3 regions of the Mesorhizobium sp. B2-3-11 genome follow, and region 2 is predicted to be linked to each of the others. Evidence: predicted binding sites of a transcription regulator. Region 2 holds the regulator's gene; each other region holds the start of a gene.
What was found. The regulator HrcA, encoded in region 2, represses chaperone genes, less so after heat shock. The targets are predictions, from matches to a motif close to GTTAGCACTCNCNNNNNGNGAGTGCTAAC.

Region 1 (6,978 bases), on a different contig from region 2:
CCAGTTTGGCAATCAAAGTCCTCATGTTCTCCTCCTCCACATTTGGCCGCGATGCGCGGCTTGCCGCCGATTGCGGCGCTTCGTTCTTCAGCCGTCTTTCTCACTATCCGGCAGGCGGCCGCAGGACTGCCGCACCACCAGCCGGCACGGCAGTTTTCTGATACCTGGCGTGGCGGGTTTGCCGCCGACCAGGGAAAGCAAGGTCAGCCCGGCCTCGCGGCCGAGTGCTGCCAGGTTCATGTCGACCGAGGTCAGCGGCGGGCGGATCGCCTCCGCCACGATCTCCCAATTGTCGAAGCCGATGACGCCGACATCATTAGGCACGCCGAGGCCTCGTTCGCGCAACGCGTCGATGACGCCGCGCGCGATCTGATCGTTGCCACAGAAGACGGCGTCCGGTTTTTCGCCTTTGGTGTCGAACAGTTTTGCCACGGCATCATGTCCCCAGGCTTCCGACCAGGAGCCGAGCAGCGGCTCGATCACCGGCAGGCCGTTTTCCGTCAGCACGGCGCGGTAAGCCTGCGCCCGTTCGTGCACCACGGCAAAGCTCGCCGGCCCGCTGACATGGGCGATGCGCTTGCGGCCGAGCCGGCAGAAATGCTCGATCGCGAGCCGCGCGCCGTCGCCGTCGTCGGAGACGAAGGCGACGGCGTCGGGATCGGGCTGGGTGAAGGCGTAGATCACCGGGACGCGCAGATTGGAGAGGTCGACCGGCAAATGGCGGTCGATGCGTTTGCCGGTGGCGATGATGCCGTCGACGCGCTTGTCGAGCATGGCCTCGACATGGAGCTGGCCGAGGCGCGGATCCTCCTCGACATTGCATAGGAACACCGAAACGCCGGCATCGACCAGCGCGTCCGATATGCCCGACATCAGCGGCAGCGAGAAACGGCCATAGGTATCGTTGGTGAGCAGGCCGACGGTGAAGGAGCGGCGTCTGAGCAGGCTCTGCGCCAGGCTGTTGGGCCGGAAACCCAGGCTGCGCGCCGTCTCACGGATGCGCTCGCGGGTCTCGGCCGTCATGCGCCCCTGGTCGTTGAGCGCCTTCGAGGCGGTGGCGACGCTGACGCCGGCCTGCGCGGCCACGTCACGCAAGGTGACGGGCTTGGGAAAGACCGGAACTGGCGGGTCGTCCGATGCCATCGCGGCAAGAATCCTTAGTTGGGAAAAGGTTTTCCCTTACCGGCCGGAACAAGGCCCGGCCAATGACCGAGCCCGATCGGGGACATCTGGAAAAACCTTTTCTCAACTCAAGGCTAGGCCAGATCGAAGGACTGATCAAGGGGAAAAGTTGCAGTCGCTCGCGACCGGATTTCGCGACGGGTGCCGCCAATCGGAGCGGGGATCACTGTTGGCCGCGTGCGCCAGCTGAAAGGATCCGACATCTCCCGGACCGATCGGCAGGTGGCGCCGATTTGGTATGCAAGGAGTTCGCGAAAAGGGTGCTATGGAGGGCTGGGCATCCCTTTGCCGGGAGCCCATCCCGCGACATTCGAGGTCAGTTTCGTGCCGCTCTTGCCCGTCTTTGGAAAACTTGGCGCCAAGGCACCGGTCACCGTCATTCCTATGCCGGTCCGGCCGGCAGGTCTTGCGGCGCGATTGCGGCGGGCCCTCGCCTCTTACGGCGCCACGGCGTTGCAACTGTCGGTCGTCGTCTGGACGGTCGCTATCCTCGGCGCCGCATTTCTCTTCGCGCGAGGGTAGCCGCATGGCCGACCGTTATGCACTGCGCATGGACTTGCCCCAAAGCTGGGCCATCATCGATGTCTTTACCGGCCAGCCCGCGGTGGTCAGGCAAAGGGTGATGGTCGGCATGAGCCCGCAGGATGCCAACGCGCTGGTCGATCAGATGAATATCCGCGACGTCAAGCGGAGGGAGAGGGCCGAACGTAAATCCTGACCTGTCCAACGTTTGCCCAGGGCGGCACTTGGCGCGGGCAAGATCCCGCCGCACCGCAAATCAGAGGATTCCCGTGAGAGCCAGCCTGAAGCAGAAGATACTGAGGGTCTGTGACCGCAGGATTTCCGAAAAAGGGCCCAGCGTCGGCGTGTCGTTCTATGCGTTCTTCGCCAACAGGAACGACGACCCCGAGTTGCTGATGGAAGTCGCCGAATGGTGGATCAGAACCCACCGCCTCGACCATTTTGAAAAGGCTGCGAAGATACGCACGATGGTCGCGGACCTCGGCTGATCAGCGGAAATCATCCGATGTCAGCACATACAGGCTCTTGTGGGTGCGGCCGTAGGCCTTGGCGGCGACGTCGTGGATAGTGGAACTCGACCTGTCGAAGGCGGCAAGATAGCCGGCCTCGTCGGCGGCGGTGTCCGGCTGTATCCTGGTCATGGCGTCGGCGGCCACCGAGAAGGAAATCTGGAGCATGCCGTCATGGCCGACGAAACGAATGCGTTGGCCGGCCACATCATAGCTGCGGCTGCGATTGGGAAAGGTCAGGCTCATGTCTTGACCCCCGTTGCGGCGGCCTTCTTGGCCACCCGTTTCGTCTTAGGCGTCGGATTCAGCGCTTCCGCCACGCGGTCGGCTTCTTCCTTGGCCAGCCGCAACTCCCTCAGCCTTGCCGTCTTGATCGCCCTGGCTTTCGCCTCGGACATGTATTCGGCGGTTGCCTTGTTGCGCTCCGCGTTCTTCTTCTGCTTGTCGACAAAGCGGGCTTCAGCTTTTTCCATGATCGTCTGATTGCCGTCGGCCATCGAAGAAATCTCCTTTGCGCATGAAATCGTGAAAACGAACTTGTCGGATAAATAGGCGCTCGACCGGCAAAATTCAACTTTTTGAAATATTTGGCTGGTTTCGGATATCAGGAAACCGGGTGCGAAAATAATACTTCCAATATCTAATTCCGTCCCACGATAAATTTTGGCACTCCTATCTATCGAGTGCCAAATCGCCTATAGAGAGGGCGCGGCCGCCTATGCCGGCCCCAGAAAGAAGTTCTCATGAAGTTCCGTCCACTCCACGACCGCGTCGTCATCCGGCGCGCCGAAGGCGATACAAAATCCAGGGGCGGCATCATCATTCCCGACAATGCCAAGGAAAAGCCGCAGGAAGGCGAAGTCATTGCCGTCGGTCCGGGCGCGCGCGACGAAAAGGGCGCGCTCGTTCCGCTCGACGTCAAGACCGGCGACTTGATCCTGTTCGGCAAATGGTCGGGGACGGAGGTCAAGATCGACGGCGAAGACCTGCTGATCATGAAGGAAGCCGACATTATGGGCGTCATCGAAAAGGCTGCCGAAGCCAAGAAGGCCGCCTGACTGGAGCGCCGCGCGTTCGGCGCGGCGACTGGCCCCTCAAACTCGAACGGAAAAAATCATGTCCGCCAAGGAAATCAAATTCTCCACCGATGCGCGTGACCGCATGCTGCGCGGCGTCGAAATTCTCACCGATGCGGTGAAGGTGACGCTGGGCCCCAAGGGCCGCAACGTCATCATCGACAAGGCTTACGGCGCCCCGCGCATCACCAAGGACGGCGTCACCGTCGCCAAGGAAATCGAGCTTGCCGACAAGTTCGAGAACATGGGCGCGCAGATGGTGCGCGAAGTGGCCTCGAAGACCAACGACCTCGCCGGTGACGGCACCACGACAGCCACGCTGCTGGCCGCTTCGATCCTGCGCGAAGGCGCCAAGCTGGTCGCCGCCGGCATGAACCCGATGGATTTGAAACGCGGCATCGACCAGGCCGTCGCCGCCGTCGTCGGGGAAATCAAGGCGAAGGCCAAGAAGGTCAAGTCGTCGGCCGAGATCGCGCAGGTCGGCACCATTGCCGCCAATGGCGACGCCAGCGTCGGCGAAATAATCGCCAAGGCGATGAACAAGGTCGGCAATGACGGCGTCATCACCGTCGAGGAAGCCAAGACCGCCGAGACCGAACTCGACGTCGTCGAAGGCATGCAGTTCGACCGCGGCTATCTCAGCCCCTACTTCGTCACCAATGCCGACAAGATGCGCGCCGAGCTTGAGGACCCCTATATCCTCATTCATGAGAAAAAACTCGGCAATCTGCAGGCGATGCTGCCCATCCTCGAAGCGGTGGTGCAGGGCGGCAGGCCGCTGCTGATCATTTCCGAGGATGTCGAAGGCGAGGCCCTCGCCACCCTGGTCGTGAACAAGCTGCGCGGCGGCCTCAAGGTCGCGGCCGTCAAGGCGCCGGGCTTCGGCGACCGTCGCAAGGCGATGCTGGAAGACATCGCGGTGCTCACATCGGGCCAGATGATTTCCGAGGATCTCGGCATCAAGCTTGAAAACGTCACCATCGAGATGCTCGGCCGCGCCAAGCGCGTGCTGATCGACAAGGACACCACCACGATCATCGACGGCGCCGGCACCAACGCGACCATCCAGGCGCGCGTCGCCCAGATCAAGGGCCAGATCGAGGAGACAACGTCGGACTACGACAAGGAAAAGCTGCAGGAGCGGCTGGCAAAGCTGTCAGGGGGCGTTGCCGTCATCCGCGTCGGCGGCGCCACCGAATCGGAAGTGAAGGAAAAGAAAGACCGTATCGACGACGCGCTGAACGCCACGCGCGCGGCCGTGGAAGAAGGCATCGTGCCAGGCGGCGGCGTCGCCCTGCTTCGCGCCCGGTCGGCGCTATCAGGCCTGAATGGCGCCAATGCCGATGTCACCGCCGGCATCTCCATCGTGCTTCGCGCGCTTGAGGCGCCGATCCGCCAGATCGCCGAGAATTCCGGCGTCGAGGGCTCGATCGTTGTCGGCAAGCTCGCCGACAGCAAGGATCACGATCAGGGCTTCGACGCCCAGAACGAGGTCTATGTCGACATGATCAAGGCCGGGATCGTCGACCCGGCGAAGGTGGTGCGCACGGCATTGCAGGACGCCGGCTCGATCGCGGCCTTGCTGATCACCGCCGAAGCGATGATCACCGACGTCCCGCCGAAGGATGCGGCACCGGCGGGCGGCGGCGGCTACTAAGATCCAGCCCGGACTGCGAAAGGTGGTTCATGGAGGCCACCTTTTCAGGCCCGACCTGTTGAGCTAGGACGGCGGCGGCTATCCTCATCTTGAGGCTTTCGCCGGAGTTGGGATTCACGCTAGACTATTTCCGTGGGCCGTTGGTGCAAAGCTTTGGCCGATTTCGGCTTTGCCCGATTTGGCAACCGATCGAACGGAACCGCGATCCTCAGTTCGGAGACAAGTCATGTTTGCGGCCCAGGCCATCGATACCTCAGACAAGGCCGCGTTCTATCGTGACCTCGCCAAGCAATTGAAGGCGCTGCTCGAGGGGGAGCACGATTCGATCGCCAACGCCGCCAACACCTCGGCGCTGATCTTCCAGATGGTGCCCGACCTCAACTGGGCCGGCTTCTACTTTCTGGCATCGGACGAAGAACTGGTGCTCGGCCCCTTCCAGGGCAAGCCGGCCTGCGTGCGCATCGCGGTGGGCAAGGGCGTATGCGGAACGGCGGTCGAGCTCGGCACCTCGATGCTGATCAAGGACGTGCATGATTTCCCCGGCCACATCGCCTGCGACGCCGCCTCGCGCTCCGAGCTGGTGGTGCTTTTGGAAGACGAGGAGGGCGTCTTCGGCGTGCTCGATCTCGACAGCCCGACGCCCGGCCGTTTCGACAGTGCCGACCAGGCCGGCATCGAGGCGCTGGCCGCGATCTATGTCGCGGCGAGCTCGTTCCAGGACTGACCTTCCGGCAGCGCAATCAAGGCGCTGCCTTCAGCGCGCGCCTGAAGGCCGTGGTCGCCATGTCGATCAGTTGCGCATGGATTTGCGCGCGTGACCGGCCCGCGCCGTCGTCGCATACGGGGTCGCCGATCTCTTGAGATATGATGAGCGCCGACGCGCCGGGTTTGCACTCGCCGAACATGCTGTAGTGGCTGGCATCTCCGATCGTTGCGTAGCTGGCATTGGGAATCGCGTTGGCGATGCCCGACGCATCGGTGGTCGCGGGGATTTTTCCCGGCTGGCCAAGATTGACGATATCGACCGGGATTTTGATGCCGGAAATGCTCCCGGCGTCAAAGACATCCGATGGCGCGGGGTCGACCGCCATGACGAAGCGGACGCGCCGGTCACTGTTGTCGCGGCCGGCGAGCCGCATATCCATGGCGTGGAGGTCGACGCCGCTTTGCCTCACCCAGCCGCAAAGCGATGCGTTGAGCAGGTCGGTGTCGCAATAGGCCGCCAGCAGCTTCGGGTCGACGCGTGCGCCGGCAATGGCGAGCGCCGTGCCTCCGCCCATAGACAGGCCCAGGGCGCCCACTTTGCCTTGCTCGATGTGGTCCCGGAAGGAGGCCTCGTTTTCCATCGCGTCCAGGGTTGCCGTGAGATCGGTGGGTCGCAACCACAGTTTCATCGTCTCGGCGGCGGACCTATTTTTCCCGCCGTTTCCCGGATGGGTGGGCGCGGCGACGATGAAGCCTTGCCTCGCCAGAGGCGCCGCTATCCAGCTCAGGGCTTGCGGGGTGCCGGCCAGGCCGGCGCCATGCGAGAGCAGGATGAGAGGGAATTTGCCGGGAGATACCGGCGCATCACGCTCGGCCGACGTTCCGGTGAAGAACTCGCTGTCGCCGAGCATGACAGCCACGCCGCCCGGTTCTGCCGGATACCAGACGGTGACGTCGAGATCGCTGCCGCGCTCCAGCGATCGGGCGGCAACATGGCGAACACCGACGGCATCGCCGGCATTGGCCTGGTGTTGCAGCGCAAGCGTGGAAATGATGATGGCGCAAAGCATGGTTCGAAATCTCATTGAAGTCTCCGTTTTCCGACAGCGCCATCGCCGCAACTCCCGAAGTCTCCGGGCAGCAGCTTCGGTCGCAGTCTCGATGACGCGGTATCGCCGGGTCTGGGGGCGCCCGCGACCTCGATTGCGATCGAGGACGTCCACAATCGCGATCTGGTACGGCCGCCGCGGAACGGTGTGCTCAGCTGCTCACGGGGCTCGATGGCGCCCGCGTGTTCTTCTCGCGCCAGGCGAGCGGGGTCGTGCCG
Region 2 (6,978 bases):
TTCCAGGATGGCGGAGGGAGTCACGAGGCACCCCCCTCTGCCCTGCCGGGCATCTCCCCCTCAAGGCGGGAGATTGGCAATTTCGATGTTGTTGCACACCCAGCAACGCTGAAAACCAGCGAAGGCCGAGACGGTATCCGATCTCCCTCCTCGAGGGGGAGATGGCCGGCAGGCCAGAGGGGGGCGTTCAAGCTCGGCATTAAACCCTACGCGACCGCCATCTGCTGCAGGCTGACCAGTCGGGAAATGCCCTTCTTGGCCAGGCCCATAAGCGTCGCGAACTGGTCTTCGGAGAAAGGTTCGCCCTCGGCGGTGCCCTGAATCTCGACGATGCCGCCCTTGCCGGTCATGACGAAATTGGCGTCGGTGCCGGCCGAGGAATCCTCGACATAGTCGAGGTCGATGACCGGCTGGCCGTCATGGATGCCGCAGGAAATCGCCGCGACATGGTCTTTCAGCACTTTCGAAACGCTGGCCATCTGCCGGGCTTCCATCCAGCGCAGGCAATCATAGAGCGCCACCCAGCCGCCGGTGATCGAAGCGGTGCGGGTGCCGCCGTCGGCCTGGATGACATCGCAGTCGACGGTGATCTGCTGTTCACCCAGCGCCTGCAGGTCGACCACGGCGCGCAAGGAGCGGCCGATCAGGCGCTGGATCTCCAGCGTGCGGCCGCCCTGCTTGCCGGCGGAGGCCTCGCGGCGCATGCGCTCGCCGGTCGAGCGCGGCAGCATGCCGTATTCCGCCGTGACCCAGCCCTTGCCGGAATTGCGCATCCAGCCCGGCACCTTTTCCTCGAGGCTCGCGGTGCACAGGACGTGCGTGTCGCCGAACTTCACCAGGCAGGAGCCTTCGGCGTGTTTGGAGACGCCGCGCTCGAAGGAGATGGCGCGCATTTCGTCGAATTGGCGTTTGGAGGGGCGCATTCGGCCTGCTTTCTTGTCAGTTTCTTGAAATCGTGGCCGGCTTTTAGACGCAAGGGGGGCAGCGCGCAAAGGAAAACGGACCGGCGATCTGACACAGACACCCGGGGTGATCTGACACAGACACCCGGGGTAATCTGGCACAGACACCGAGGTGATCCGACACAGACAGCCCGGGACACAGACACCGGTTGCGCGCGCCCCACCGAAGTCTATATCCTTGGACCGGAGGTTTTTGGCCAAATGACCAAGCCAGTCGATCCCGCGTCGCAGTCGCCCGCGCTTCAATCGCTCGACATGCGCTCGCGCGACATCTTCCGGCGCATCGTCGATTCCTACCTGAGGGACGGCGAGCCCGTGGGCTCGCGCAGCTTGTCGCGCATCCTGCCGTCCTCGCTGTCGCCGGCTACCATCCGCAACGTGATGAGCGACCTCGAACATCTCGGGCTGATCTACGCGCCGCATATTTCGGCCGGCCGTCTGCCGACGCAGGCTGGCCTGCGTTTCTTCGTCGATGCCTTCATGGAGCTTGGCGACCTCTCCGACGAGGAGCGCCGTACAATCGAGGCGCAGGTGCGGGCCTCCGGCTCGGGCGCGACGCTGGAGCATATGCTGACAGAGGCCAGCCAGATGCTGTCGGGCATGTCGCGCGGCGCCGGCCTGGTGCTGGCCGCCAAGAACGAGGTGGCGCTCAAGCATATCGAATTCATCCAGCTGGAGCCGACCAAGGCGCTTGCCGTGCTGGTGTCGCAGAATGGCGACGTCGAGAACCGCGTCGTCGAGCTGCCCGCCGGCATCACCGTCTCGCAACTGCACGAGGCCTCGAATTTCCTCAACGCGCATATCCGTGGCCGCACGCTGGCCGAGGCGCGCACCGAGATCGCCCGCATCAAGGAAGAGACGAGGACGGCGCTCGACACGCTGTCGCAGGACCTCGTCGAGAAGGGGCTGGCTGTATGGGCGGGCGCCGAAAGCGGCCTGCCAGCCCGGCTCATCGTGCGCGGCCGCGCCAATCTGCTGGAAAACGTCACCGCCCAGGCCGACATCGAATTGCTGCGGCATCTGTTCGAGGACATGGAGACGCAGGATGGTTTGATCCAGCTGCTCGACCTTGCCGAAGAGGGATCGGGCGTGCGCATCTTCATCGGCTCGGAAAACAAGCTGTTCTCGCTATCGGGCTCGTCGCTGGTGGTGGCGCCCTATCGCGATAAGGACGCCCGCGTCGTCGGCGCGCTCGGCGTCATCGGCCCGACCCGGCTCAACTATGCCCGCATCGTGCCGATGGTGGATTATACGGCGCAGCTGATATCGCGCATGCTGCGCTAGGTGTACTGATATTCGGGTGAAGCCGGCCTGCAAACGGCTGATACCTGCGCTTCCGGTGCCACCGTTTTCGACTCGGCCTGACCCGAATCTCGACATACCTTTGGTGCGACACCGAAGGACCGGCTGCAAAGGAGAAAAAGAATGGCGCTGGAATCATTCAAGGCCCAGATCAGCCTGCTGCTCGAAGAAATGGTCAACCAGCCGGAGGACCAGCACGAAATTCAGGAACAGCTGCGCGAAAAACTGCGGGAAATGCGCGCCATGGGCCTGCCGTTGCCGGCCGATCTCGTGGAACTGGAAAAGCGCCTGGACGACGATTTCTACGCTGCCGGGACCTGATCCCGGAAGTTTGCTCACCGTGCGTGACGGAACCCACGGACAAGCCGATCGTTAATTTCCTTCACGACCGGGTGGAGGAAGTGATGCGATTGGCCGGACTGGCGATGTCGGCACTGTTTCTCACGACCGCGGCTCTCGCCCAGCAGGCCGACCGGCCCGTGCTCAAAGGCCCGGCGGCCTTCGGCGACTGGCGCGCGGATAAGCCCGGCGTGCGCCGGTTGATCAAGCCGGAAGACCTGCCGAGACCCTATGTCACCAAATCCGCCTCGAACGGCGCCGGCCTCACGGAGAGGCCGCAAGGCGCCAAGCCACAACTGCCGCCCGGCTTTTCGGCGGAACTCGTTGCGTCCGGCATCGACAATCCGCGTGTCGTGCGTGTCGCGCCGAACGGCGACCTGTTCGTCGCCGACAGCGAAGCCAACCAGGTCCGTGTCTATCGGCTGACGAACGGAAGCGCGAAAGCCGCGGAGAAAAGCATCTTCGCCGGCGGCCTCAACCAGCCCTATGGCATCGCCTTCCATCCACCCGGCAATGACCCGCAATGGGTCTATGTCGCCAACAGCGACAGCATCGTGCGCTTTGCCTACCGCAATGGCGATCTGAAGGCCTCGGGCGAACCGCAAACCATTGTCGACGACATCCCCTCGAGCCACCACTGGACCCGCGACATCGCCTTTTCCCCCGACGGTAAGACACTTTACCTCTCCGTCGGCTCCGGCTCGAATATCGCGGAGGACATGGGCAAAAGACCCAGAGGCGGGCTCGACGCCTGGGTCAAGTCGAAGCCGCTCGGCGCCAGTTGGGGTTCCGAGGCGGGCCGGGCCGAGGTGCGGGCTTTCGACCCCGACGGCAGGAATGGGCGCATCGTCGCCACCGGGCTGCGCAATTGTTCGGGCATGACCGTGCAGCCGGCGACCGGCGCGCTGTGGTGCGTCGTCAACGAGCGCGACGCACTTGGCGACAATACGCCGGCGGAATACGCGACGATGGTCAGGGAAGGTGCCTTCTATGGCTGGCCGTGGTATTACATCGGCAACAATGAGGACCCGCGCCACAAGGGCGAGCGTCCCGACCTCGCCGGCAAGACTGATATTCCCAACGTGCTGATGCAGGCGCATTCGGCGCCGCTCAACATCGCTTTCTACGATGGCAAAAGCTTTCCGGCCGAGTACCAAGGCGACGCCTTCGTGGCCCTGCATGGCTCCTGGAACCGCGGCAACAGGACCGGCTACAAGGTGGTGCGGCTCAAGTTCAAGGACGGCAAGCCGACCGGTGAATATGAGGACTTCATGACCGGCTTTGTCGTCTCCAACGGCGAGGTCTGGGGCCGGCCGGTTGGCGTCGCGGTGGCCAAGGACGGGGCGCTGATCGTCACCGAAGACGGCAACGGCACAATCTGGCGCGTGACCTATAGTGACGGCCGGTCCTGATCCGTCTATTGGCAGCGCCGGCCCCCTCACCAGGTCTCACAGGGAGCTGGTGCAATCGAATCCAGTCCTCAGTAAATTCAATTCCATTCAGATATATGCGATGAAGCGCCCTCATCCGAGACCGAATCCATGACCCTCACCGGATTTCTTGCCTACAGCGCCGCGCTTGGCGTCGCCGCCGCCATCCCGGGCCCCGGCGTCACGGCGCTCGTCGCACGTGCGCTGGGCTCGGGCTTTCGCTCGTCGCTCGCCATGTCCTTCGGCCTGATGCTTGGCGATCTCACTTATTTGACCGCCGTGGTGCTGGGCCTGGCCTTCGTCGCGCAGGAGTTCGGCATGGTTTTCCTGGCGATCAAATGGGCCGGCGTCGCCTATCTCGCTTTCCTCGGCTGGCGCTTCTGGACCGCCGGCATAACGCCCGAAACCATCGAAGCCAGGAAGGGCAAGGGCGGCTTGCTGTCGAGCTTCATCGCCGGCCTCACCGTGACGCTCGGCAATCCAAAGACGATGATCTTCTATCTCGCCATCACGCCGACCATCGTCGACCTGAAGACCATCACGCTTGCCGATTACGGCATTCTCATCGCGCTGACGCTCGTCGTCCTGTTCGTCGTGCTGGTGCCTTACCTGGCGCTGGCGGCCAAGGCGCGCTGGTTCCTGAAGTCGCCGCGCGCGCTCAAGGTGCTGAACCGCACCGCCGGCGCCTTCATGGTTGGCGCGGCGGCGGCGATCGCTGCTCGCCAGTAGGTCGTTTCGACCAAACCATTCCCTGGCCCGGCTGTTTCGAGGAATGCTTTTCCGGGGTCCAGGCGTTTTCAGCACAGGGCCCACTCGGATATTTTCCAGCCGCAGCCTATCTTGCGCGGCTGAAAGCCCTATTCTGTCGGCTACTGCCAATTGCCTGAAATCCAGGGAGCGAAACCAATGAACAAGCCCGTCACTTCAGCCCGCGTGCCCGGCCGCGGCCGCATCTACGATTCCATCACCGACACGATCGGCGATACGCCCCTGGTACGGCTCGACAAGTTCGCCAAGGAGAAGGGCATCGTCGCCAATCTGGTCGCCAAGCTCGAATTCTTCAATCCGATCGCCTCGGTCAAGGACCGTATCGGCGTGTCGATGATCGAGGCGCTGGAGGCGGCCGGCAAGATTACACCCGGCAAGACCACGTTGATCGAACCGACATCCGGCAATACCGGCATTGCGCTTGCCTTCGCCGCCGCCGCCAAGGGCTACAAGCTGATCCTGACCATGCCGGAGACGATGTCGGTCGAACGCCGCAAGATGCTGGCGCTGCTCGGCGCCGAGCTGGTGCTGACCGAGGGGCCGAAAGGCATGAAGGGCGCCATCGCCAAGGCCGACGAACTGGCCGCGACGATCCCCAACGCCATCATTCCGCAGCAGTTCGAAAACCCGGCCAATCCGGAAATCCACCGCAAGACGACAGCGGAGGAAATCTGGAACGATACCCAAGGCGAGATCGACATCTTCGTCGCCGGCATCGGCACCGGCGGGACGATCACCGGCGTCGGCCAGGTCTTGAAGAAGCGTAAGCCCGTGCTGCATGTCGTCGCCGTCGAGCCGGATGCCTCGCCGGTGCTGTCGGGCGGCCAGCCCGGCCCGCACAAGATCCAGGGCATCGGCGCCGGCTTCGCGCCCAAGATCCTCGATACCACGGTCTATGACGAGATCGTCAAGGTCTCCAACGAGGATTCGGTCGCCAATGCGCGCCTGATTGCCCGCCTCGAGGGCGTGCCGGTCGGCATCTCGTCGGGCGCGGCCCTGCAGGCGGCAATCGTCGTCGGCTCGCGGCCCGAAAACAAGGGCAAGACGCTGGTGGTGGTCATCCCCGACTTCGCCGAGCGGTATTTGTCGACGATCCTATTCGAGGGGCTAGGGGCTTAACCCTCGCGTTCTTCCCGCGAGCGCCTGGCCCGCTGAAAAACTCCTCGTGGCCGCCTGCGCGCAGCTTGAGCCGACCCTGCTTCCGGTTCATATCACCCCCGGCCCGCGCACGACTGGCCGGGGAGGATTCCATGTACAAGCTTTATACACGTCCCGGCAGCGGCGGCTTCGTCGTCGAGGCGGCGCTGGCGCTGATCGATGTGCATTTCGAACAGATCGACGTGCCGAAGACCGAGGCACCCGATCCGGCCTTCCTCGCCATCAGCCCGTTGAACCAGGTGCCGGTGCTGATCTTGCCGGACGGACGCTCGATCACCGAATCGGCGGCGATCTGCATCCTGCTCGCCGAGCGCCACCCGCGGGCCGGTCTGGCGCCGGCGGTCGATGAACCGGCGCGCGCCGAGTTCCTGCGCTGGATGGCGTTCATGTCGTCGGCCCTCTATCCGGCGATCCTGCGGTTCTACTATGCCCATCGCTACACGGCGGATGCCGAAGGTACGAAGGCGGTGAAACAGGCGGCGGTCGCCGAGATGGATCGCGGTTTTGCCGTCGTCGATGCCGCCTTGCGCGGCCGCGACTGGCTCGCCGGCGACAAGATGTCGGTGGCCGACATCTATCTCGTCATGCTGGTGGCCTGGCATCCCGACATCGACATGGCGCGGGCGGCCTGGCCCGGTATCGAGCGCCTCTGGGCGCGATTGCGGGAGCATCCGCTTATGAAGACGCTCAACACATCGCACGAGATGTGGCCGGCCTGAACGGACGGACCGACAAGCCACCCGCGCTCCGGGATCTCACTGCACGAGCGCGGTGCGTTTTTCCTGCAGGAAGCGGCGCACAGCCGGATCGCGCTCGAGGCCGATCGCCCGATCATAGGCTTCGACCGCCTGCGGTCCCTGGCCGAGCCTGGCCAGCAGGCCGGCACGCGCGGCCCAGTAGGGTTGGTAGTCATTGAGCCGCTTGTCGTCGCCCAGTACGTAAAGAGCCGCCAACCCCGCCACCGCGCCCTCGGTCTCGGCGATCGCCACCGCGCGGTTGATTGCCACCACCGGCGAGCC
Region 3 (6,978 bases), on a different contig from region 2:
GAAAGCGTGGCGAAATAAGCCTTCATCGCTAGATGCCAAAAGGACTGAGTTCGATGCCGAACAGGTCGGCCATGTAGGGCGAGACGAAACGGTCCTGCGGATCGATGTCGCGGCGCACCGCCATCGCATCGTCCCAGCGCGGATAGAGCTTTTTCAGGTCGGCCGCTTTCAGGCTGTGCATCTTGCCCCAGTGCGGCCTGCCGCCATGTCTGCGGAAGATCGGCTCGGCCGCACGCATGAACGGCAGCGGATCGTTCGCCGCGTCATGATGGATGGCGATGGAACAGGTGAGCCTTTTGTGAAAGGGCGAGAGCCAGAATTCGTCTGAGGCCACCGACCGCACCTCCATCGGAAAATAGACTTCCGGAAAATGCTTCTCGGTCAGTTCGATGATCTCGGCCAGCGCCTTCGGCCCCTCCTCGAAGGGAAGGTGATATTCCATTTCGTTGAACCTGGTCTGCCGGTCGCTGGCATAGACGTTGAACCAGTCCTGCACATAATCCTCGGCCGGCACCTTGGCGACGGCGCCGATGATCAGCCGGCGGCGCAGCGCCGGCAGCCAGGCAAGCCCGGTGCGCAAGCGGCGCAGCGTGCGCAACGAGCCTTCATCATCGTCGGTCGGGCGCACCGTCGTGGCTTCGGCGCTGAAGTCGCTGGCGATGAACTGGGCGTAGCCGGAGAAGGGAATGTAATAGAATTCAGCCGAACGATGCGCGGCCATCATCGTCTCGAAATCGCGCAGCATGTCGACGATCGGCAGCACCCATTTGCGGCGGCGCAGCCGGTAGCTCGCGATGTTGTTCAGCGTCACTTCGCTGAGCACACCGAAGGCACCGAGGGCGACGCCGATGGCATGGATCGTCTCCTGATCCCCTTCCCGCTTGAATTCGCGGACCTTGCCAAGCCCGTCGACGATCTGCACCGTTTCCAGCTGCGTGTGATAGGCACCGAGCGTCGGCCCCGAGCCATGGGTAGCCGTGCCCAGCGCGCCGCCTATGGCCTGGCGGTCGATGTCGCCCATGTTGGGCAGGCCCTGGCCGATGCCTTGCAGGATGTGCATGAGCGAACCAAGCCGCGTCCCTGCCCGTACGCGCGCCTGATGTTTTTTCGCATCATGCGAGACTAGCCCTTCCAGCTTCTCCAGCGACAGGATGGTGCCTTGCGATTTCACCAGCGGCGTGAAGGAGTGACCGGCGCCGACGACGCGGACCGGGCCGGGTGCGGTGCGAATGAGATCGCAGAGTTCGCCGGGGTCGGCGGGGCTGGCAAGCAGCCGCGGCTCGGCGGTGACAAAGCCCGACCAGTTGCTCCAGCTGTTCGACATGGTGCTCACGCAACAATCCGGCGACGCCGCGCCACGAGGACAAACAGACCGAGCAGCGCCACGCTGGCGACGGCGCTTGCGGCGGCGAATTCCGGAACCGGGCGAAAATCCTTGCCGTCGATGAGCAGCGACGCCGCGACCGGCCCGATCGCAAGGCCGAAAAGCTGGGCAGCCGGTATCAGCAGCACGGCGGTGCGTGTCTCGTCGGCGGTGATCGCCAGCCGGATCTGGTAGGGCACGATGAAGAGCAGGATAAAACCCATGACCAGGGCAGCGACCCAGAATGTCGTGAGGCCAGGTCCACTGGCAAGCACGAGCGAGGCGACGAGCGCGACGATGCCGATCGCCACGATGGCAACGCGATAATCGATGCGCGCCTCGAACACGGTCGCCGTCATCGCGCCCAGAACCTGCGCCGCGAGGCTGGCCGAGACGATCAGGCCGATGGTGCGGCCATCGATGCCGAATTGGGCGCCGAGCGGCTCCAGAAAGGCCCAGACGGCGCCGAAGAACATGAAGTAGCAGAAGACCGACAAGAGCGCGGTGACCGAAGGAACCGTCAGCACATTGGCGAGGTCCTCTTCCTTCGGCAGGTCGGCATAGTCGGCGGGGACAATAAAGGCGACGACGAGCGACAGGACGCAGACGATCGCGAGAACGAGGAAGCCCCCCGCCGATCCGGCGGCGGGGATGACATAGAGCGCCAGCAGCAGGGCAAGAGCGCATTGCGCCAGCGTCTGCATGGTGACGAAATAGCCGCCGATGCGTTCGGCGCGCCGCGAACGGGCGATCAGTTCGGTGGCGACCGCGACAAGGCCGCCTTCGGCAAGACCGGCCAGCGCGCGCGCCGCCATCAGCGTGTTGGCCCCGGCGGCATAGGCCGTCCAGACATTCGCCACCGCCAGCAGCAGCAGGAGGACCGCGCCTTTCCAGCGCATATTGCGGGCGGAAAGCAGCATCGCGACGCTCGCCGAGCCAATAGCGATGGCGATCATCTCGGCTGTGGCGACCAGTGCCAGTTCGTCGCCGCTGACATGGCCCTCGGTGTAGAGGGCACCAAGCAGGACGGGCTGCAGGCCTAGGATGAGCAGGCCGACCGACCCGATCCACAAGGCCGAGGCAAGCTGCCCGCCGGTCGGATTGCCAACCAGCCAGTCGCCATCGCCCTGAAGACCGGTACTTGTCGAAGTCAAAGGCGCCTCCCCAACGTCCTTGCCGCGCGGCAGAAAAGCTGACACTCTGTCAGCATTCAGAACCTGATACTTGATCATATTTCTTGTCAACCGGAATTTGGGAACCCGTGCGAAAGATCGGCGCATGACGGAAGCAAGTCGAACGGCCACCGAGCCAAGGCGCAGGCCCAAGCAGGAGCGCAGCCGCGAGCGCATCGACGCCATCCTGTCGACGACCATGCGGCTGATCGGCGAGAAGGGCATCGATGCCGTCACCATGAAGGAGGTCGGCATGCTGGCGGGCGGGCCGATCGCCACCGTCTATCACTACTTCCCCAACAAGTCGGCGATCCTGGCGATGCTTTATGAGCGGTTTTCGGAGGTCAGCCGGGCGCGCCTGGCGGCGATCATCGCCGATGTGCGCGAAGCCAAGGACGTCATCGTCGCGGCCGACCGGCTGCTTGACGACTATCTCAGCCGTGTCGCCGGCGATCCGGCCATCCAGGATCTGCAGAACGCCATCCAGGCCGACAAGGCGCTCAAGAATCTCGACATCGCCGAAACCCGGCATCAGGCCAAGATGTTCTGCGACCATGTCATCGCCTTGCTCGAGCCGGAGAAGCACGAGCAGTTCGAACGCATGGTCCTGCTGATCTTCCAGCTCGCCGGCGGCGTCGTGCGCCTGGCGCTTGCGCAAGGCGAAGCGGAAAGCCGGCGCACGATCGAGGATTACCGGTCGATCATCCACACCCAGTTGCGGTTGTTTCTCTAACCAATGCCGACCGGAGACTATCTCGCCCGGCGGATGAGGCCTTCGAAACCGTCGGCCAGATCGGCAGCGCCGGCCGCGAACATCTTCACCAGATTTTGCGGACGACCGGGAGTCTTGTTGGCATCGAGGAGGATGGCCCTGCCTTCATGCATGACGAAATCGAATTTCCCGTAGTCGAAGCCGAGTTCACGCCGCCGCTCGCGCAGTTCGTCGGGAACCGGGACAGGTTCGCGTCGGATCGTTTCCGATGCCTTGACCAGGCTGTTGGGCGAGACGTAGCGGGTGCAGCGTTCGCGCTCTCCGCAAAACACCCAGAAACGAACGGCAAAGCCGTCGGGCTCCGGTTCCGGAATGAACTTTTCCACGACGAGATCATCGCAGTCGAAGACGCCATCTGGAACGTCGCCGAGAGTTCCATGGACTTCATAGGACCGCAGGGCCGGCAGATGCGGAAAAGGCAGCGACTTGCCGGCACGCGCTGATCGCCGATTGAGGAAAGTCTCCGGAAGGCCTCGATTGTTGAGGTTGCTCTTGACGATGACGGGGCCTTGCCAGGTGTCCCCCTCGCCTATCAGCGCTCCGCTGATCCGTCGTTTCGATATGTCTCCCGCCCCTACATTGAGGCAGAATGGGAAACTCCTGGCATAAGAGAGATAGTCTGCCGGCATTATCGTTGCATCGACATGCAGAACCGCGATATCGGCATTGTATGTTTTCGACAGGCCTTGTTGAATCCGCACCGAATGGCCGCGCCTTTTCAGGTTCTCCAGAACATCGAAAAGCAAATAGGGGCTGCCCCTGCGCAACATAAGATTGCGCTTGCCAAGGAACCGGTCATGCTCATGCGTTATGACAGTGACCCGCGCCACGGCTATCCCCCTTTGGCTTCCATGCCCGCTTCTATTAAGCGGCTCTAATCAGGCGATGCCAGACCTTCCTGAGCTCCGACGGGTTTGAATGACGAATCATTGGGACAATTATCATCGGCACTGGAAGCTCCTGGACGCCCCGCTGCGGCCAACTCCGGAAACCGTCGGCATATTCGATCGCGAACTTGACCTCGGGAACGCCGATGTCCTCCTCCTCGGCGTAACCCCCGAACTGGCAAGCCTGGGCAGGTCTATCTTGGCGATCGATCAATCGGCAACCATGATTTCCGGCGTATGGGCCGGCGACAGCGTCTCGCGAAGGGCGATGGCCGGCAACTGGCTTGACCTACCCGTCGAGCGGGCAAGTTTCGACGCCGTCATCGGCGACGGATGCCTGTCGGCCGTCGATTCCAAAGTCGCGCGCGGTTCGCTGTTCGGCGAAATCGCAAGGGTGCTGAAACCTGGCAGGCATGCGGCGATCCGCGTTTTCGCGCGGCCGGAAGCAGCGGATGACCTGTGCCGCATCGAAGCGCTGGTCCTGGCTGGCGGGGTCGAGAATTTCCACGCGCTCAAATGGCGGATCGCAATGGCGTGCACGACCGACGACTGCGACAACACCGTCAGTGTGCAGGCAATCCGTACGGCATTCGACGAGCTGTTTCCGGATCGGGAAGCCCTTGCCGCACGCACGGGATGGAGCATGGCATCCATCGACACAATCGACGTCTATGCGGGCTCCGAAACGAGGTACAGTTTCGCGACACTAGCCATGCTGGAGGACGAGGCAGGTGCCTGGTTCGACCAGGTGCGTGTCGTGCCAAGCGGCAGCTATCCCCTGGCGGAGCGTTGCCCGCTTCTGGTGCTCGGTTCGGCCAGGCTTCGATAAGTTCATCGCCATCGTGCCAAGAGGCGTCCGCGTGCCTTGACTCTCGCAGGTCGGCGGCCTATTTCAGCGCCACGTTAGCACTCGCTATTGGTGAGTGCTAACCACGTGTCCGGCACCGCCGGACGGAGGAACTGTTCTCACCGTTCTCATTCGAGGAAGAAAAAATGGCAAAGTCGAAGTTCCGCCCGCTTCATGACCGCGTGGTCGTTCGCCGGGTCGAATCCGAATCCAAGACCGCCGGCGGGATCATCATCCCGGATACGGCAAAGGAAAAGCCGCAGGAAGGCGAGATCATCGCCGTCGGTTCCGGCGCTCGTGACGAAGCTGGCAAGCTGGTCCCGCTGGACGTCAAGGCCGGCGACCGCATCCTGTTCGGCAAGTGGTCGGGCACCGAAGTCAAGCTCAATGGCGAAGACCTTCTGATCATGAAGGAATCCGACATCATGGGCATCATCGGCTGATCATCGGCCTCATCTTCAACTTGAATTTTTCGGGCTCTATCCGAGCCCCTGCCAGGAGCTAAAACATGGCTGCCAAAGACGTAAAATTCTCCCGTGACGCCCGCGAGCGCATGCTGCGCGGCGTCAACATCCTCGCCGACGCGGTGAAGGTCACGCTCGGCCCCAAGGGCCGCAACGTCGTCATCGACAAGTCGTTCGGCGCCCCGCGCATCACCAAGGACGGCGTCACCGTCGCCAAGGAAATCGAGCTTGAAGACAAGTTCGAGAACATGGGCGCGCAGATGGTCCGCGAAGTTGCTTCGAAGACCAACGACATCGCCGGCGACGGCACCACGACCGCGACCGTTCTGGCGCAGTCGATCGTCCAGGAAGGCCACAAGTCGGTTGCCGCCGGCATGAACCCGATGGACCTGAAGCGCGGCATCGATCTGGCCGTCACCGAAGTGGTCGCTGCTCTCGGCAAGGCCGCCAAGAAGATCAAGACCTCCGAGGAAGTTGCCCAGGTCGGCACGATCTCGGCCAATGGTGACGAGTCGGTCGGCAAGATGATCGCGGAAGCGATGCAGAAGGTCGGCAACGAAGGCGTCATCACGGTTGAGGAAGCCAAGACCGCCGAGACCGAACTCGAGGTCGTCGAAGGCATGCAGTTCGACCGCGGCTATCTCTCGCCCTACTTCGTGACCAATGCCGACAAGATGGTTGCCGAGCTGGAAGACGTCTACATCCTCCTGCACGAGAAGAAGCTCTCGAACCTCCAGGCGATGCTGCCGGTCCTCGAAGCCGTCGTGCAGACCTCGAAGCCGCTGCTCATCATCTCGGAAGATGTCGAAGGCGAGGCGCTCGCCACGCTGGTCGTCAACAAGCTGCGTGGCGGCCTGAAGATCGCCGCCGTCAAGGCGCCGGGCTTCGGTGATCGCCGCAAGGCCATGCTGGAAGACATCGCCATCCTCACCGGTGGCCAGGTCATCTCCGAAGATCTCGGCATCAAGCTCGAGAATGTCGGCCTCAACATGCTCGGCCGCGCCAAGAAGGTGTCGATCTCCAAGGAGAACACCACCATCGTCGACGGCGCCGGCAAGAAGGCCGAGATCCAGGGCCGCGTTGCCCAGATCAAGCAGCAGATCGAGGAGACCACCTCGGACTACGACAAGGAGAAGCTGCAGGAACGTCTGGCGAAGCTCGCCGGCGGCGTTGCGGTGATCCGCGTCGGCGGTGCGACGGAAGTCGAAGTCAAGGAAAAGAAGGACCGCGTCGATGACGCCCTCAACGCGACCCGCGCGGCCGTGGAAGAAGGCATCGTTGCCGGCGGTGGCGTTGCCCTGCTGCGCGCTTCGGCCAACATCAAGGTGACCGGCGTCAACGCCGACCAGGCCGCCGGCATCAACATCGTTCGTCGTGCACTGCAGGCTCCGGCCCGCCAGATCGCGGCCAACGCCGGTGCGGAAGCATCGATCGTCGCCGGCAAAATCCTTGAGAACAAGGGCGCGACCTTCG

Region 1: the regulator HrcA is predicted to act here: its motif matches at 2,876-2,904, upstream of FJ960_RS28350 (co-chaperone GroES).
Region 3: the regulator HrcA is predicted to act here: its motif matches at 5,097-5,125, upstream of groES (co-chaperone GroES).

What each region holds. Positions count from the first base shown of each region.
Region 1 covers NZ_VFVS01000032.1:8,240-15,217, forward strand. The annotation lists gene FJ960_RS28315 (sugar ABC transporter substrate-binding protein) at 1-25, opposite strand, end outside; gene FJ960_RS28320 (LacI family DNA-binding transcriptional regulator) at 88-1,143, opposite strand; gene FJ960_RS28325 (hypothetical protein) at 1,507-1,704, shown strand; gene FJ960_RS28330 (hypothetical protein) at 1,709-1,900, shown strand; gene FJ960_RS28335 (DUF6500 family protein) at 1,974-2,192, shown strand; gene FJ960_RS28340 (DUF1488 domain-containing protein) at 2,193-2,459, opposite strand; gene FJ960_RS28345 (hypothetical protein) at 2,456-2,710, opposite strand; gene FJ960_RS28350 (co-chaperone GroES) at 2,957-3,271, shown strand; gene groL (chaperonin GroEL) at 3,330-4,946, shown strand; gene FJ960_RS28360 (GAF domain-containing protein) at 5,173-5,670, shown strand; gene FJ960_RS28365 (alpha/beta fold hydrolase) at 5,687-6,736, opposite strand; gene FJ960_RS28370 (AraC family transcriptional regulator) at 6,912-6,978, opposite strand, start outside.
Region 2 covers NZ_VFVS01000012.1:99,126-106,103, forward strand. The annotation lists gene FJ960_RS17690 (VOC family protein) at 1-24, opposite strand, end outside; gene rph (ribonuclease PH) at 207-923, opposite strand; gene hrcA (heat-inducible transcriptional repressor HrcA) at 1,164-2,246, shown strand; gene FJ960_RS17710 (hypothetical protein) at 2,388-2,585, shown strand; gene FJ960_RS17715 (sorbosone dehydrogenase family protein) at 2,669-4,015, shown strand; gene FJ960_RS17720 (LysE family translocator) at 4,145-4,762, shown strand; gene cysK (cysteine synthase A) at 4,940-5,920, shown strand; gene FJ960_RS17730 (glutathione S-transferase family protein) at 6,052-6,678, shown strand; gene FJ960_RS17735 (RNA polymerase sigma factor) at 6,715-6,978, opposite strand, start outside.
Region 3 covers NZ_VFVS01000007.1:129,777-136,754, reverse strand. The annotation lists gene FJ960_RS12295 (alanine racemase) at 1-26, opposite strand, end outside; gene FJ960_RS12290 (D-arabinono-1,4-lactone oxidase) at 29-1,324, opposite strand; gene FJ960_RS12285 (MFS transporter) at 1,330-2,517, opposite strand; gene FJ960_RS12280 (TetR family transcriptional regulator) at 2,642-3,268, shown strand; gene FJ960_RS12275 (hypothetical protein) at 3,286-4,137, opposite strand; gene FJ960_RS12270 (class I SAM-dependent methyltransferase) at 4,226-5,023, shown strand; gene groES (co-chaperone GroES) at 5,188-5,484, shown strand; gene groL (chaperonin GroEL) at 5,550-6,978, shown strand, end outside.